DNA from 3 places in the Arthrobacter sp. R4-81 genome. Region 3 is predicted to be linked to each of the others. Evidence: riboswitches for the same ligand, from Rfam matches in the RefSeq annotation. Region 3 holds a riboswitch; each other region holds the start of a gene.
What was found. A riboswitch is a leader RNA that binds a small molecule or an ion and turns the genes downstream of it on or off. The one in region 3 is predicted to bind cyclic di-AMP.
Positions count from the first base shown of each region.

Region 1: it holds a riboswitch for cyclic di-AMP, as region 3 does, so the genes downstream of both, M1E05_RS17850 (aggregation-promoting factor C-terminal-like domain-containing protein) here and M1E05_RS02070 (hypothetical protein) in region 3, are expected to answer to the same signal.
Region 2: it holds a riboswitch for cyclic di-AMP, as region 3 does, so the genes downstream of both, M1E05_RS03455 (M23 family metallopeptidase) here and M1E05_RS02070 (hypothetical protein) in region 3, are expected to answer to the same signal.

Region 1 covers NZ_CP096445.1:3,893,268-3,897,421, forward strand. Annotated here, with positions in the region: gene M1E05_RS17845 (sensor histidine kinase) at 1-1,400, shown strand, start outside; cyclic di-AMP (ydaO/yuaA leader) riboswitch at 1,488-1,665, shown strand; gene M1E05_RS17850 (aggregation-promoting factor C-terminal-like domain-containing protein) at 1,665-2,399, shown strand; gene M1E05_RS17855 (YdeI/OmpD-associated family protein) at 2,450-2,893, shown strand; gene M1E05_RS17860 (HAD-IA family hydrolase) at 2,874-3,542, opposite strand; gene upp (uracil phosphoribosyltransferase) at 3,546-4,154, opposite strand, start outside.
Region 2 covers NZ_CP096445.1:723,198-727,351, forward strand. Annotated here, with positions in the region: gene M1E05_RS03445 (F510_1955 family glycosylhydrolase) at 1-294, shown strand, start outside; partial or broken gene M1E05_RS03450 (four-helix bundle copper-binding protein) at 326-478, shown strand; gene M1E05_RS03455 (M23 family metallopeptidase) at 510-1,298, opposite strand; cyclic di-AMP (ydaO/yuaA leader) riboswitch at 1,303-1,474, opposite strand; gene M1E05_RS03460 (arsenic resistance protein) at 1,726-2,685, shown strand; gene M1E05_RS03465 (aminotransferase class I/II-fold pyridoxal phosphate-dependent enzyme) at 2,765-3,979, opposite strand.
Region 3 covers NZ_CP096445.1:429,058-433,211, reverse strand. Annotated here, with positions in the region: gene M1E05_RS02075 (ATP-binding cassette domain-containing protein) at 1-813, shown strand, start outside; gene M1E05_RS02070 (hypothetical protein) at 840-2,195, opposite strand; cyclic di-AMP (ydaO/yuaA leader) riboswitch at 2,198-2,355, opposite strand; gene M1E05_RS02065 (LexA family protein) at 2,561-2,992, shown strand; gene M1E05_RS02060 (Y-family DNA polymerase) at 2,985-4,154, shown strand, end outside.

The sequences.
Region 1 (4,154 bases), 940 kb from region 3:
TTTGCGGAGCGACCGGAATAGTCAGCTACGCCTCCATGGACTCATTTCTCACCGGGCAGTTGGACGGCAACCTTAAGGTGGCTTCGGCTAACGCTGGCAGGCCCCCTTCCAGTAATCCCAACGGATCCCCGGATCCGCTGAATGCACGCGGGTCCGGGGCAGGCACTATGTTCGCCCGAATCCAAAACGGCAAGGTCAGCAGTGCCGGATTCGTGGCCTGGGGTGCAGGCCAAACGGACCTGTCCCCCCAAGACAACGCTGCTCTGCTGAGCCTGCCAATGGACGGCAAACCAGTTACGCGGACACTTGCAGACGGGGACTATCGATTGCTGGCACTACACATGCGGGATGGGGGTGTGCTGGTAACCGGTCTCCCACTGGCAGCCAAGGAGAGCACACTCAACTCGCTGGTCTGGACCATGACGGCGGGGTCGCTCGCGGGAATACTGCTGATCGGTCTGGTGGGGACAGGGATAATCCGCCGCAACCTGAAACCCCTTGAGCAACTGTCCGATGTGGCCACCCAGGTCTCCCGGTTACCCCTCGACGCCGGCGAAGTGGCACTCGCCGTGCGGGTCCCGCCGTCGAGCGCTCATCCCGGAACTGAAGTAGGCAGGGTTGGCCACGCCCTGAACCTCATGCTGGACAATGTTTCCCGGGCGCTTGAGTCCAGACAAAGGAGCGAGACTAAGGTCCGGCAGTTCGTGGCGGATGCCTCCCACGAACTGCGGACCCCCCTCACCGCGATCCGTGGCTACACCGAGCTGATGAGGATGACGGAAAAGCTGACTCCCGACGGAACGAAATCCCTCGCAAGGGTTCAGAGCCAATCCGAGCGGATGACTGCCCTCGTGGAGGACCTGCTCATGCTGGCCCGTATTGATGAAGGGCAGCAGCTGCGACTCACTGATGTGGATCTTACGCAGCTGCTGGTCGAAACGGTCAGCGATGAGCGGGTGATGGCGCCTGACCGGCATTGGAAGCTGGAGTTGCCGGGAGGTGGCGTAATCGTGCGCGGCGACACCTCGGGATTGCGTCAGGTCCTGATGAACCTTCTTTCGAACGTACGGAAGCACACGCCGCCCGGCACCACGGTGGTGGCTGGTTTGGCGAACTCTGAGGAGGGAAGTGTCGTGATTTCCGTTACTGACGATGGTCCCGGCATCGACCCGGGATTCGTTGACACCGTATTCGCACGTTTTACGCGTGCTGATACCTCGAGAGCCAGCAATCGCGCTGGAGGAAGCAACCGTGAGGATGAGGGATCCAGCGGGCTCGGGTTATCGATCGTCCACTCGATCATGGAGGCGCATGGAGGCAGCGTTGAGGTCGCTTCCCGACCTGGCAGGACCAGATTCTTACTCAGGTTTCGTCCGCAAGGCACCACGCCGCCGTCGTGATCTCTGTTACCAAAACGTGACTTAGGCCTTCAATTCCTGTAGCGTCGTTGGGGTGCGGCTACCGTTCTGGCCGCATTTCCGGTTGGACGCCAAACTCTGCCGCTTCCCGGATACCGCATGACCAGGCAGAGACGGGGGACCCAGAGTCTCCGGGCATTTGCGCAGCATTCCGCCCTTGGGGTGAAGCCGACACGTGATTTTCCGTGCGGCCGGATGACCTCATCCGAACCCGACAGCTAACTCCGTAGGCGTTGAGAGGCAATCATGACTGAACCCTTGGTACAAACGCGCCCTGATAACCATCCGGAGCACAAGAATGCACCGGATCAGCCTTCAAAGCATGGGATCTCAAGGCACCGCGCGGAAAGCTCGAAAACCCCTTTTTCACTCTCCCGGTTCAGTTCAGGCCTGGGCGGCAACGGCTATCGTCTGGCTGTCGTCGCTTCGGCCTGTGCGGTACTGATTGGCGTGGGTGCCGCCGGGCAGGCCTCAGAGCCGGCCACGCCGGCTGCTGCTCCCACGGCGCAAGCTCCCACCACGGCCGACGCCGAATCACGAATCGACTTCGAAAAGTCCCTGGTCAGGGCGGAGGCCGCTCCTTCTCAGGCGCCGGTGGAGCCACAGGCAGCTCCAGCACCTGCCCCGGAGCCCGCACCCGCTCCCGAGCCCGCCCCCGCACCTGTAGCGGTTGACGATCCTGCAGCCGCCCAGGCGTACGCCGCGAGTCAGCTAGGCGCCCATGGATGGGCTGCGGACCAGATGCAGTGCCTCACCACACTGTGGACCAAAGAATCGGACTGGAAGACCACTGCCACAAACCCCAGCAGTGGCGCCTACGGAATCGTCCAGTCGCTTCCCGCCGAGAAGATGGCGAGTGCCGGCGCTGACTACGTGACCAACTTCCGGACCCAGATCAACTGGGGCCTCAACTACATCAAGGAACGCTACGGCTCCCCCTGCGGCGCGTTGAACTTCCATTACGCGAACAACTGGTACTAAACCAACCAAAAGTTCGAAACCGCCGGATTCTCATCGGGCATACTGTGACCATGAAGTTCACCACCACCATCATGGGCAGCGGTAACACAGCCGGAATTGTGGTTCCTGCCGAAATCCTGGAGGCGCTCGGGGCGGGCAAGCGTCCGCCGGTCCTGGTAACACTGAACGGTAAGAGCTACCGCAGCAGCATCGCCGTCATGGGCGGGCAATTCTTGGTCGGTCTGAGCGCCGCTAACAGGGAACTGACCGGGGCTGCAGCCGGAGACACCGTGGAAGTCGGGCTGGAGCTCGACACCCAACCACGCGTCGTCGAGGTCCCCGACGATCTGGCTGCCGCGCTCGCCGCTGAACCTGACGCGCAGGCTTTTTATGCGACCCTGAATTACAGCGCGCAGCGTCGTTATGTGGAACCTGTCGCGAGCGCCAAGCCCGGGGACACACGCTCGCGCCGGATTGCGAAGGCAGTGGAGAACCTCAAAGCCGGAAAGAAATAACGTTCTTCCCATTGGGATCCCGAAGGACTGTGGCGGAGACTGCTGAATAGTCGCGGATGTGCAGGACGCCGTCGGGAAGCTCTCCGGTGTTAGGCCCGACAGCAATGGTGCGGATGCCCGCCGCTACACCGGCCGCGATCCCGGCGGGGGCGTCTTCAAATACCAGGGCATCACCCGGGTCAACCCCAAGGAGCGACGCCGCCAGGAGGTAGCCCTCAGGGTCCGGCTTGCCGCGGGTAACGTCAGCGGCGAAGACTGCAGAGACGGGGATGGTCAGCCCGGCTGCAGCCATTCGCACTTCGGCCAGCCCTCGGAAAGCCGACGTCACCAGCGCCACAGATTCAGCCGGAAGACTGGCCAGCAGCTCCACAGCCCCCTGCACCGGAACGATCCCCCTCGTCTCAGCCAGCTCCATCCGCCCGAGCTCCTCGGTGAGGGCTTCGACGTCGGATCCGGCGGGAGCATAGCGCCGGACGGTATCGATGGCCTGGACCCCGTGCGAGGTCTGCAGGATTTCGGCATAGTCGAGGCCGTAGCGGCCGGCGAATTCGCCCCACACCCGCTCCACGATGCTGGTGGAATCAACCAGGGTGCCGTCCATGTCGAACAGGACACCGCGGGCGGTCAGAGTAGTGCTGTGCAGGCTCATCCGTTATCCGGCGATCCCGTACAACCTGTCGCCGGCATCGCCCAGACCGGGCACGATGTAGGACTTGTCGTTGAGTTTTTCGTCGATGGAAGCCAGAACGATTGTGACATTGGCGTCCGAGAGTTCTTCCTCGAGCCTTGCCAAGCCTTCGGGAGCTGCCAGGAGGCAGATGCAGGTGACGTCCGAAGCGCCGCGCTTGAAGAGGAACTTGATGGCTTCACGGAGTGTTCCGCCGGTGGCCAGCATGGGGTCCAGCACGAAGATCTGCCGGTCGGTCAGGTTCTCCGGGAGCCGTTCCGCATAGGTGATGATGTCCAGGGTTTCCTCGTCCCGGGCCATTCCCAGGAAGCCGACCTCCGCCGTCGGGACCAGCTTGGTCATCCCTTCCAGCATGCCAAGACCTGCGCGGAGGATGGGAACCACCAGCGGCGTGGGCTTGGTGAAGGCTGTGCCCACCGCAGTGCTCACGGGTGTCTCGATGGTCACAGGCTGGGTGCGGACATCCCGCGTGGCTTCGTAAGCCAGAAGAGTTACCAGCTCCTCTGTGAGCTGCCGGAATACCGGCGAAGGGGTCTTTTTGTCCCGCAGAACGGTGAGCTTGTGGGCGACCAG
Region 2 (4,154 bases), 290 kb from region 3:
CGCTCCATCGACGGCGGCACAACCTGGATGCTGAACGAGTCTTCCCCGCTGATCCAGTACGCCGCCTTTGCCCACTCAACGGAGGCCGTCGGCGTCGAACCTGACGGGACGGTTCACTACTCAGCTGATGCTGGCGCGACCTGGACGAGAAAAGGCCGGATTGACGGCCAAGTCCTGGCGATAGCCGCCGTCAAAGGTTCAGACGGAAATCCCGGGATCTGGGCAGCCATTGATGGGGGGATCCTGGTGTCCACGGACGGCGGGAGCACATTCAGGCCTGCCGTCTCTCCCTGAAGGGCACGAAAAGTAGGAGGTGATCGCAGCTACTCGGGCGCTGCTCGAATCCTGCCGGATAGCAAGCGGTGTTAGTGACGAGGAGTGCGAAAAGCACGCCGGGATGCACGAGCACTGCAGAATCTGTGCTGAGGCTTGCCGATGTGAAGCGGCCTGCACAGACCTTTTGACGTCCCTGGCCTGACGCTACGAGGCCGATCCGATTGGTATCTCCGCTACATGTAGGTGGCGGGATCGACTGTCTGGTCGTTGAGCATGACCTCGAAGTGCAGATGGCAGCCAGTGGAGTTGCCGGTTGTTCCGACGCCAGCAATCTGTCCGCCCTGCGTCAGGGTCTGCCCAACGGAAACGCCGATTCTGTCCAGGTGGTTGTACGTGGTCTTCAGTCCGTTGCCGTGCTCGACGACGATCCGGTTTCCGCCGCCGTACGGACTCCACCCGGCCTCCGTCACTGTTCCCGCAGCTGCCGCCAGAACAGGGGTTGAACACTGTCCGGACAGGTCCATGCCTGTATGCATTTCGTCGAGCGCCCCGGTCAGGGGATTGACACGGAAGCCGAACGGAGAAGTCACGCTCATCGAGGCCAGGGGAGCCCGCAGGGTTGGTGAAGGGGCAGCAGCCGCTGCCTGAACAGGAGCGGGTGCAGGTGCCGGTGCTGGTTCAGGTGCCGGTGCTGGTTCAGCTTGCGGTGCAGGGACGGAGCTCACCTGGGGGCGGTCAAAAGCCAGTGCTGATCCGGCATCTGCAGCCACCGCCGGCTGGGTAGCGGGGGAGAGCACTGTCCCGGCCGCGAGGTCCTGTGCCGCCGATAGCAGGCTGGGCTGGGCGTGGGCATTGGAAAGGGCGGTTAATGCGAACATCCCCGTTACCACCGCCGCAATTCCCAACTTTCGGCCGCGATCCCGCAGGGTCGGAGCGGAGGATGAGGCCGCCCGGTGGCTGCCCTTGGCGGACGTGGAGGCAAAAAGGGCATGGCGTTGGCCGTGTTTATCTTGGGAAGGCAAAAGTAAGTCCTCTCTGCGCCGGCGAAATTAGCTGTCGGATTCGGACGAGTGGACTGTCCGGCCTGCCCTGCCGGACGCCTCGAGGCGTGCAGCTACTGGGCCAGGCTTCACCCCAAGACGCGCAAAGGCATCATCAGTGGGTTTTCCGCCCCCGCCAAGGGAAGTAAAAGTTTCATGGACCGCCGGCGGGGTTTGGCGAGGCGGTCACACGCATACCCAACGAAGGTATGTGGTCCCTCTATGTAAGCAAGAAAAACGATGCGTTACAAATCCGTTATCAGAATAAGGTCACGTTTCGTCTTGCTGCAGGGTAGGATGCAGCGGCTCCGGGTGCCGACGTCGCTCCACCCACCATGAATACCGAGATGCCTTAATGGTTGCTTGGCCTACGATTGGCTGCGTGAAGATCGGAACTCTTGTCGCAGCGATGGAAAGGCGCCAGGTCGGGTTGTATCTGGCCGCGATCATCGTCGGCGGAGGAGCTGGATCATTGGCTCCTGACTCGGCCGGGGTGCTGGAGCATGCAATCAATCCCGTCCTTGGCCTGCTGCTCTTCGCCACATTTCTCGGGATCCCGCTTGCCTCGATTGGTACGGCCACACGCGATCTGCGGTTCATGTCAGCGGTGCTGATACTGAATTTCGCTGTTGTGCCCGTGGTGGTGTTTGCCCTCACCCGTTTCATCGCGGGAGAGCAGGCGCTGTTGGTCGGTGTCCTCCTGGTCCTGCTGACACCCTGCGTCGACTACGTCATTGTGTTCACCGGTCTGGCAGGCGGGGCCAGCGATCGTCTCCTGGCCGCGGCGCCGGTGCTGATGCTGGTGCAGATGCTCCTGTTGCCGCTGTACCTGATGGTTTTCGTTGGCCCGGGGATAGCGTCAGCAATAGATCCTGCACCCTTCGTTCAGGCGCTGGTGGGGCTCATCCTGTTTCCCTTGGCCCTGGCCGCACTGACGCAGGCCCTGGCCCGGCGGGCGTCACTGGGCCGGGCGATCATGGCAGTGATGCAGGCCCTGATGGTCCCTCTGATGATGGCAACCCTGGCGGTCGTTGTCGGCTCCCAGGTTGTGGGAGTGCGGCAGGAGCTGGGCGCCCTGCTGGCCGTTGTCCCGCTGTATGCCGCTTTCCTGATCGCTATGGTGCCCCTGGGCCTCCTTGTGGCCAAGCAGGCGCACCTCGACGTTCCGGCCACGCGTGCCGTGCTTTTTAGCGGGGCCACCCGGAATTCCCTGGTGATTCTTCCGCTGGCACTGGCTTTGCCTGGCCCGTTGGCCCTGGCAGCGCTCGTCGTGGTGACCCAGACTCTTGTCGAACTCATCGGAATGGTCCTCTACGTCCGGCTACTGCCGCTCATCGTCCCTGAAATTAAACGCCAACAGCTCACTTGAGCCTTCTACACCTGGCAGCAAGATCAGGAGCCGGTGCCTCAAGCGCAACCACCGGTAGCGGAACCACCGCTAAGCGGACTCACTGGCGGACTTCTTTCATCGCCGCTTCGAACGCCGGCAGGCTGCGCTCGATCATGTCCTCGTTGGCAGTGAGGGAGATCCGGAAGAAGCCCGGCGTCTCGAACAGCACGCCCGGCAAAACGAAGACGTCCCTGCGGGCAAGTGATGCGGTGAAGGCCTCGTCGTCAGGAATAGGGGAGGGGACATAGAGGTAGAACGTGCCTTCCGGACGCCAGATGCGGTAACCCATCCCACCAAGTTCATCAACCAGTCGGTCCCGGCGGCGCTGCAGTTGATCAATAGAAATGGAGAACTTCTCCAGCTCAGGAAGCGCGTGCTGCAGCAGGGCATTGGGGTACACCCAGCCCATCGCCACCTGCAGGCTGGTGATGGCCGGGGCCATCTCTTCCCGGTGCGGCATGGTGGGCGGAAGAGCCAGATAACCCACCCGTTGACCCGGGGAGAGGTGGGTCTTGCCATAGGAGTAGGCCAGCAGCGTGTGCGCATAGAATTCCACGGGGCTGTGGAAGCGCAAACCGTCGAACACAATCCGGTTGTAGGGCTCGTCTGAGATGAGGTAGATCCGCCTTCCGATCCTCACCGAGGCGGCTTCCAGTAGTTCCGCCAACCGGAGCAGCAGTTCGGGCGGGTACACCCGCCCGGTCGGATTGTTGGGCGAATTGACGATCACAACCCGCGTCCGTTCCGTAATGGCTGCCTCGATGGCGTCGAGGTCAAGGTCGAACGTGGTGGTGTTGATCTTGACTTTCACCGGTACCAGCCCGGCTTCAAGGACCAGAGGCTCATACAGGAACCAGGGCGGCAGGCTGTAGATGACTTCGTCGCCCGGATCGGCCACCGTCTTGAGCGCCAACGCGATCGCGGCGAAGCCACCCGTCGTGAGGTAGATGTCGTCCGGCCGGAAAGGCACATCCAGCAGCCGCTGCAGTGACTCCGCCGCTGCTTCCCGGGCGGCCTCGCCATTGGTTTGGTACGCGAACCACTGATCATTCTGAGGCGTCAGAGCGTCCCGGAGGGTATTGACGTAGCGGTCGGCTGGCATCTGGTGCGGATTCCCGAAAGTGAAGTCGCAGCCCGGCGCCTGCCCGTGCCCGCGCGAGCCATATTCCTTGATATAGGCCTCAACCCGGCGGAAGGAGGGGATCGATGCCAATTGAGCAGCGCGGGCAGATACCGCGGCAATGTCCTGGGCTGTTGACGTGGGATCGTTCATGTCTGCACTCCTGTGTATGGCAGCCTGATGTGGCGGCAGTCGGGTGGACAGCGCGCTGCTGAGCCAGTGGAGGCCGTGCTGGGACCCATTCTCGACTTCAGCAAAGTTGATGTAAAGGCCCTTGGCAAAGGCAAAAGCCAGGTGTCCCCAAAGGAGATTACGACGGCGGCGGTTC
Region 3 (4,154 bases):
GGCTCAGGAAAGAGTTCCCTGATCCATGGTTCAGTGGCCGACCGCGACGGCGTGGTGGTGGTTGACCAGGGCGCCATCAAAGGCTCACGCCGCAGCAACCCTGCCACGTACACCGGTCTGCTCGAGCCCATCCGCAAGGCGTTTGCGAAGGCTAATTCAGTGAAGCCGGCGCTTTTCAGCTCCAACTCTGAGGGCGCCTGTCCCACATGCAACGGCGCGGGTGTCATCTTCACCGAACTGGGCGTTATGGCCACCGTTGAGTCCACGTGTGAGGACTGCGAGGGGCGCCGGTTCCAAGCGTCGGTCCTTGAATACACGCTGGGCGGGCGGAACATCGCCGAGGTGTTGGCAATGTCGATGACAGAAGCGAACATCTTCTTCAGCGAAGGAGAGGCCCGCACGCCTGCTGCCCACAAGATCCTCGACCGGATCGTGGACGTCGGGCTCGGCTACCTCACCCTCGGCCAGCCACTCACCACACTGTCAGGCGGCGAGCGCCAGCGCATCAAGCTGGCTACCCAGATGGCGGAGAAGGGTGAGGTCTATATCCTCGACGAACCGACCACGGGCCTCCACCTGGCCGACGTCGAGAACCTGCTGGGTCTGCTCGACCGCCTGGTCGGGTCCGGCAAGTCGGTCATCGTCATCGAGCACCACCAGGCGGTGATGGCGCACGCCGACTGGATCATCGACCTCGGTCCCGGTGCCGGCCATGACGGCGGCCGGATCGTCTTCCAAGGCACTCCCGCTGACCTTGTCGCAGCCCGCTCCACGCTCACAGGTGAGCATCTGGCAGCGTACGTGGGGGCCTGACGCCGGCACGAAACCCGGAGCAGGCCTCAGTACCAGTTATTCGCTGCGCGGAATTCCAAGGCTTTGGTCGGGGAACCATAGCGTTGTTTGATGTAGCTCATGCCCCTGTCCACCTGGCTGCCGCGCCACCCAGCTGAGGTGTCCCAAAGGGTGCTCAGGGCAGTCATCTCCTCGGTGCCCCATCCGTACGAGGCCAGGCGGCTGCTGGCATAAGTGCTGGTATCGACGACGTCTTCCGCAGCGCCGTCCACGGCTGCGGGAGCCGTAGCGGTGGCCGTGCCCAGCAAGGGGTCGAGCAAGCCGGTAACTGGCGTCAGCAGTGTACTCGGTGACTGCGACGGTGTCGGTGTCGGTGCTGGTGCTGGTGCTGGTGCTGGTGCTGCGGTTGTCGCAGGAGCCGGTGCCGCCGTTGGCGAGGCCGGCGCGGGCTGAGGGTTCGAGGAAGAGGCCGGAGGCTGGGCGTTCGGGGACGTGGCAGAGGCGGGCGGAGCCGCGGCGGTGGAGGCAGCCGCTATTGCCGCCAGGGTGGGAGCGTCCACCGGCATGGGGAGGCTGCCCACACCAGGCAGGCTAGTGCCTTGTTGATCCGCTGCCGCCGGGACATCGGCACCGGCCGCCGCTTGGGCCGGGGTGCCGCTGGTTGTCCCAGGGGACGTGGCCGAGACGGTTGGCCGGGGGGTAGTGGTTCCGGCGGTCGGCCGTATTCCGGAGGTCGCCCGAGTCGCGTTCGTTGTGCCGGGGGCCTCCTGGGCGGAAGTTTCCTTGCCGAAGAAGGGCAGCTCTGTGGCCTGGCTGGCTGCTCCTACGCCAAGCAGCACGGCAAAGGCTCCGGCTACGACGGCCATCCTTTGACCCATGACACGAACCGAAACGGCTTTCTTCAGGACATCATCGGGCTTGGAACTGAATACGGCAGCCAGCTGAGGGCTATGTGCGCTCGTCTGGGCGTCGATTGCAGCGGCGGCCGATGCGCTCACCGTTGGCTTTTCAACTGCCGCGCGCCCCGTCCTGCTCCGTCGCGTCGCTGCGGGGGCGGGACGCACTTCGGCTATGGGTGCGGTTTCCGGAGCGGAGCTCTCCTGCACGGTCGTCGGAGCGGCTTCAGTCACAGGCGCAGTCCTGGGGGCAGGGGGTACTTCAAAGGCCGGGCGCCTGTCCCTGCTTCGCCGCGTGACGGTGGAAACCGGTGCAGTGGGCTCAGGTTCTGCGGGAATCGGCGCGGCCGGAATCACGGTGGTGGAAACGGGGTCCGTGGGAGCCGTCCCGAGGTTCGGCTCTTCCGCGGCGGGGTTTGTTGGGCTGGGGGTTTTGACGGATGGCGCAGCTTCTGCGCGATGCCGTCCGGCGCGTAAAGGGCGCGACTGATCGAAAGAACGGGACATGATGGTTGCCTCTCAACGCCTGCGAGGTTAGCTGTCGGGTTCGGAAGAGGTCAACCGGCCGGCACGTTAGACGTGACGGCTTCACCCCACGGGCCGCTGGGTAGCGGCCCGAAGACTCTGGGTCCCCCGTCTCTGCCTTAGTGTTGGGAGTCCGGGATGTGGCAGAGCTCGGCGTCAGCCCGGACGCGGCCCGATCCAGATGGGCCACGCACAAACCGTACAGGAAACCCTCCCTTAAAGTCACGTTTAGGTAACAGGAAAAGGTTGGCGGCGAGTCACGTTGCACCATCCGGATGCGATAGGCCTTTTTGTCCGACCTCGCAGTACACTGAATTATCGAACATATATTCGAATGAAGGTGTGTTGTGGGCATTATTGTGGGTCCTCGTATGATAGCCGCCGGCAGCTCGCTGCTCACGGTTCTCATCTCCCCTGTGGCGGTGGCTGCAGGCTACCCCTCGCCAGCGCAGGACTACTTTGACGGCAGGATCGACCTCAACGAACACCTCATCAAGGACATCACCAGCACGTACGTGGTGAGGGTCTCGGGAAATTCAATGGAGGGGGCGGGCATCAGCGACGGGGACGAATTGATCGTCGATCGCGCCCTGGAGCCCAAGGACGGGTCCGTGGTCATCGCCGTACTGGACGGTGAACTGACCATCAAACGCCTCCGCATCAGACAAAGCGGCGTCCTGCTCCAGGCGGAAAGTGCGAACTACCCGGATATCCGCGTTGCAGCACTGTCCGACCTCATCATTTGGGGCGTGGCCACGAGGTGCCTCCACCATGTCTAAGCCGGCAATGATGCACCGGATGCAGCAGATCGCCCACGTGGACGTGAACTGTTTTTATGCCTCGGCTGAGCGTGCCTTTGACCCATCCCTGGAAGGTCGGCCACTGGTTGTGCTCTCCAATAACGACGGGTGTGCCGTTACCCGGTCACCCGAGGCCAAGGCACTGGGCATCCCGGTAGGCGAGCCCTGGTTCAAGATCGCACCACGGGTCAAGGAGTGGGGCCTGGTGGCCAGGTCCAGCAACTATGAGCTGTACGGCGACATCAGCGCGCGCGTGATGGAACTCCTCAGCAGGTTCTCGGCCTGGCTGGAGGTCTACAGCATCGACGAGGCCTTCCTTGGCGTCAAGGGAACCCCGGATGAGCTCCTTCGGCTTGGACTGGAGATGAAGGCCGCCGTGCGCCGCAACGTAGGCGTGCCGGTGTGCGTCGGAATCGCAGGAACCAAGACCCTGGCAAAACTTGCGAACAAGTGGGCCAAGAACAATCCGGGCTTCAACGGTGTTTGCCTCTGGGATTCCCTCCCCCTCGCCCAGCGGGAAACACTGATGGCCCGGCTGTCGGTGATCGAGATCTGGGGCATCGCCTCCCGCCTGACCAAACGCCTCAATGCCATGGGAATCCAGTCGGTCCTTGACCTTTCAAAGGCAGATCCTGTGATGATCCGGGACCGCTTCTCAGTGATGGTGATGCGCACCGTCCTGGAGCTTCAGGGCACACCATGCATTCCGATGGAGGAGGAGCGGATCGGCAGGGACCAGTTGATTTTCAGCAGGTCCTTCTCCACGCCCATCACTACCGTCCATGAACTTCGCCAGGTCCTCAGCATTTACGGTCAGCAGGCCAGCGCCAGGCTGGCCAAGCACGGATTGCAGACCAGAGTCCTCACGGCATACGCCGCCACGTCCTACTACAACCCCCAGGACACTTCCTACCCGTCGGCCTGCATCAGGTTGCCGATGCCCACCGCCGATCCCGTGCTCCTTACCCGGGCAGCGCATGCTCTGTTGCCGCAGATCCAGGAGGGAATCAAATATGCGAAAGCGGGAATCATGGTGACCGATCTGCGCCCCTCGGGGAACCAACCGCCCCTGTCTCCGTTCGAGAACCCTCACGAGGAACGCGGCATCGGCCCTCTTCTGGAGGACGTGGCCCGCCGTTAT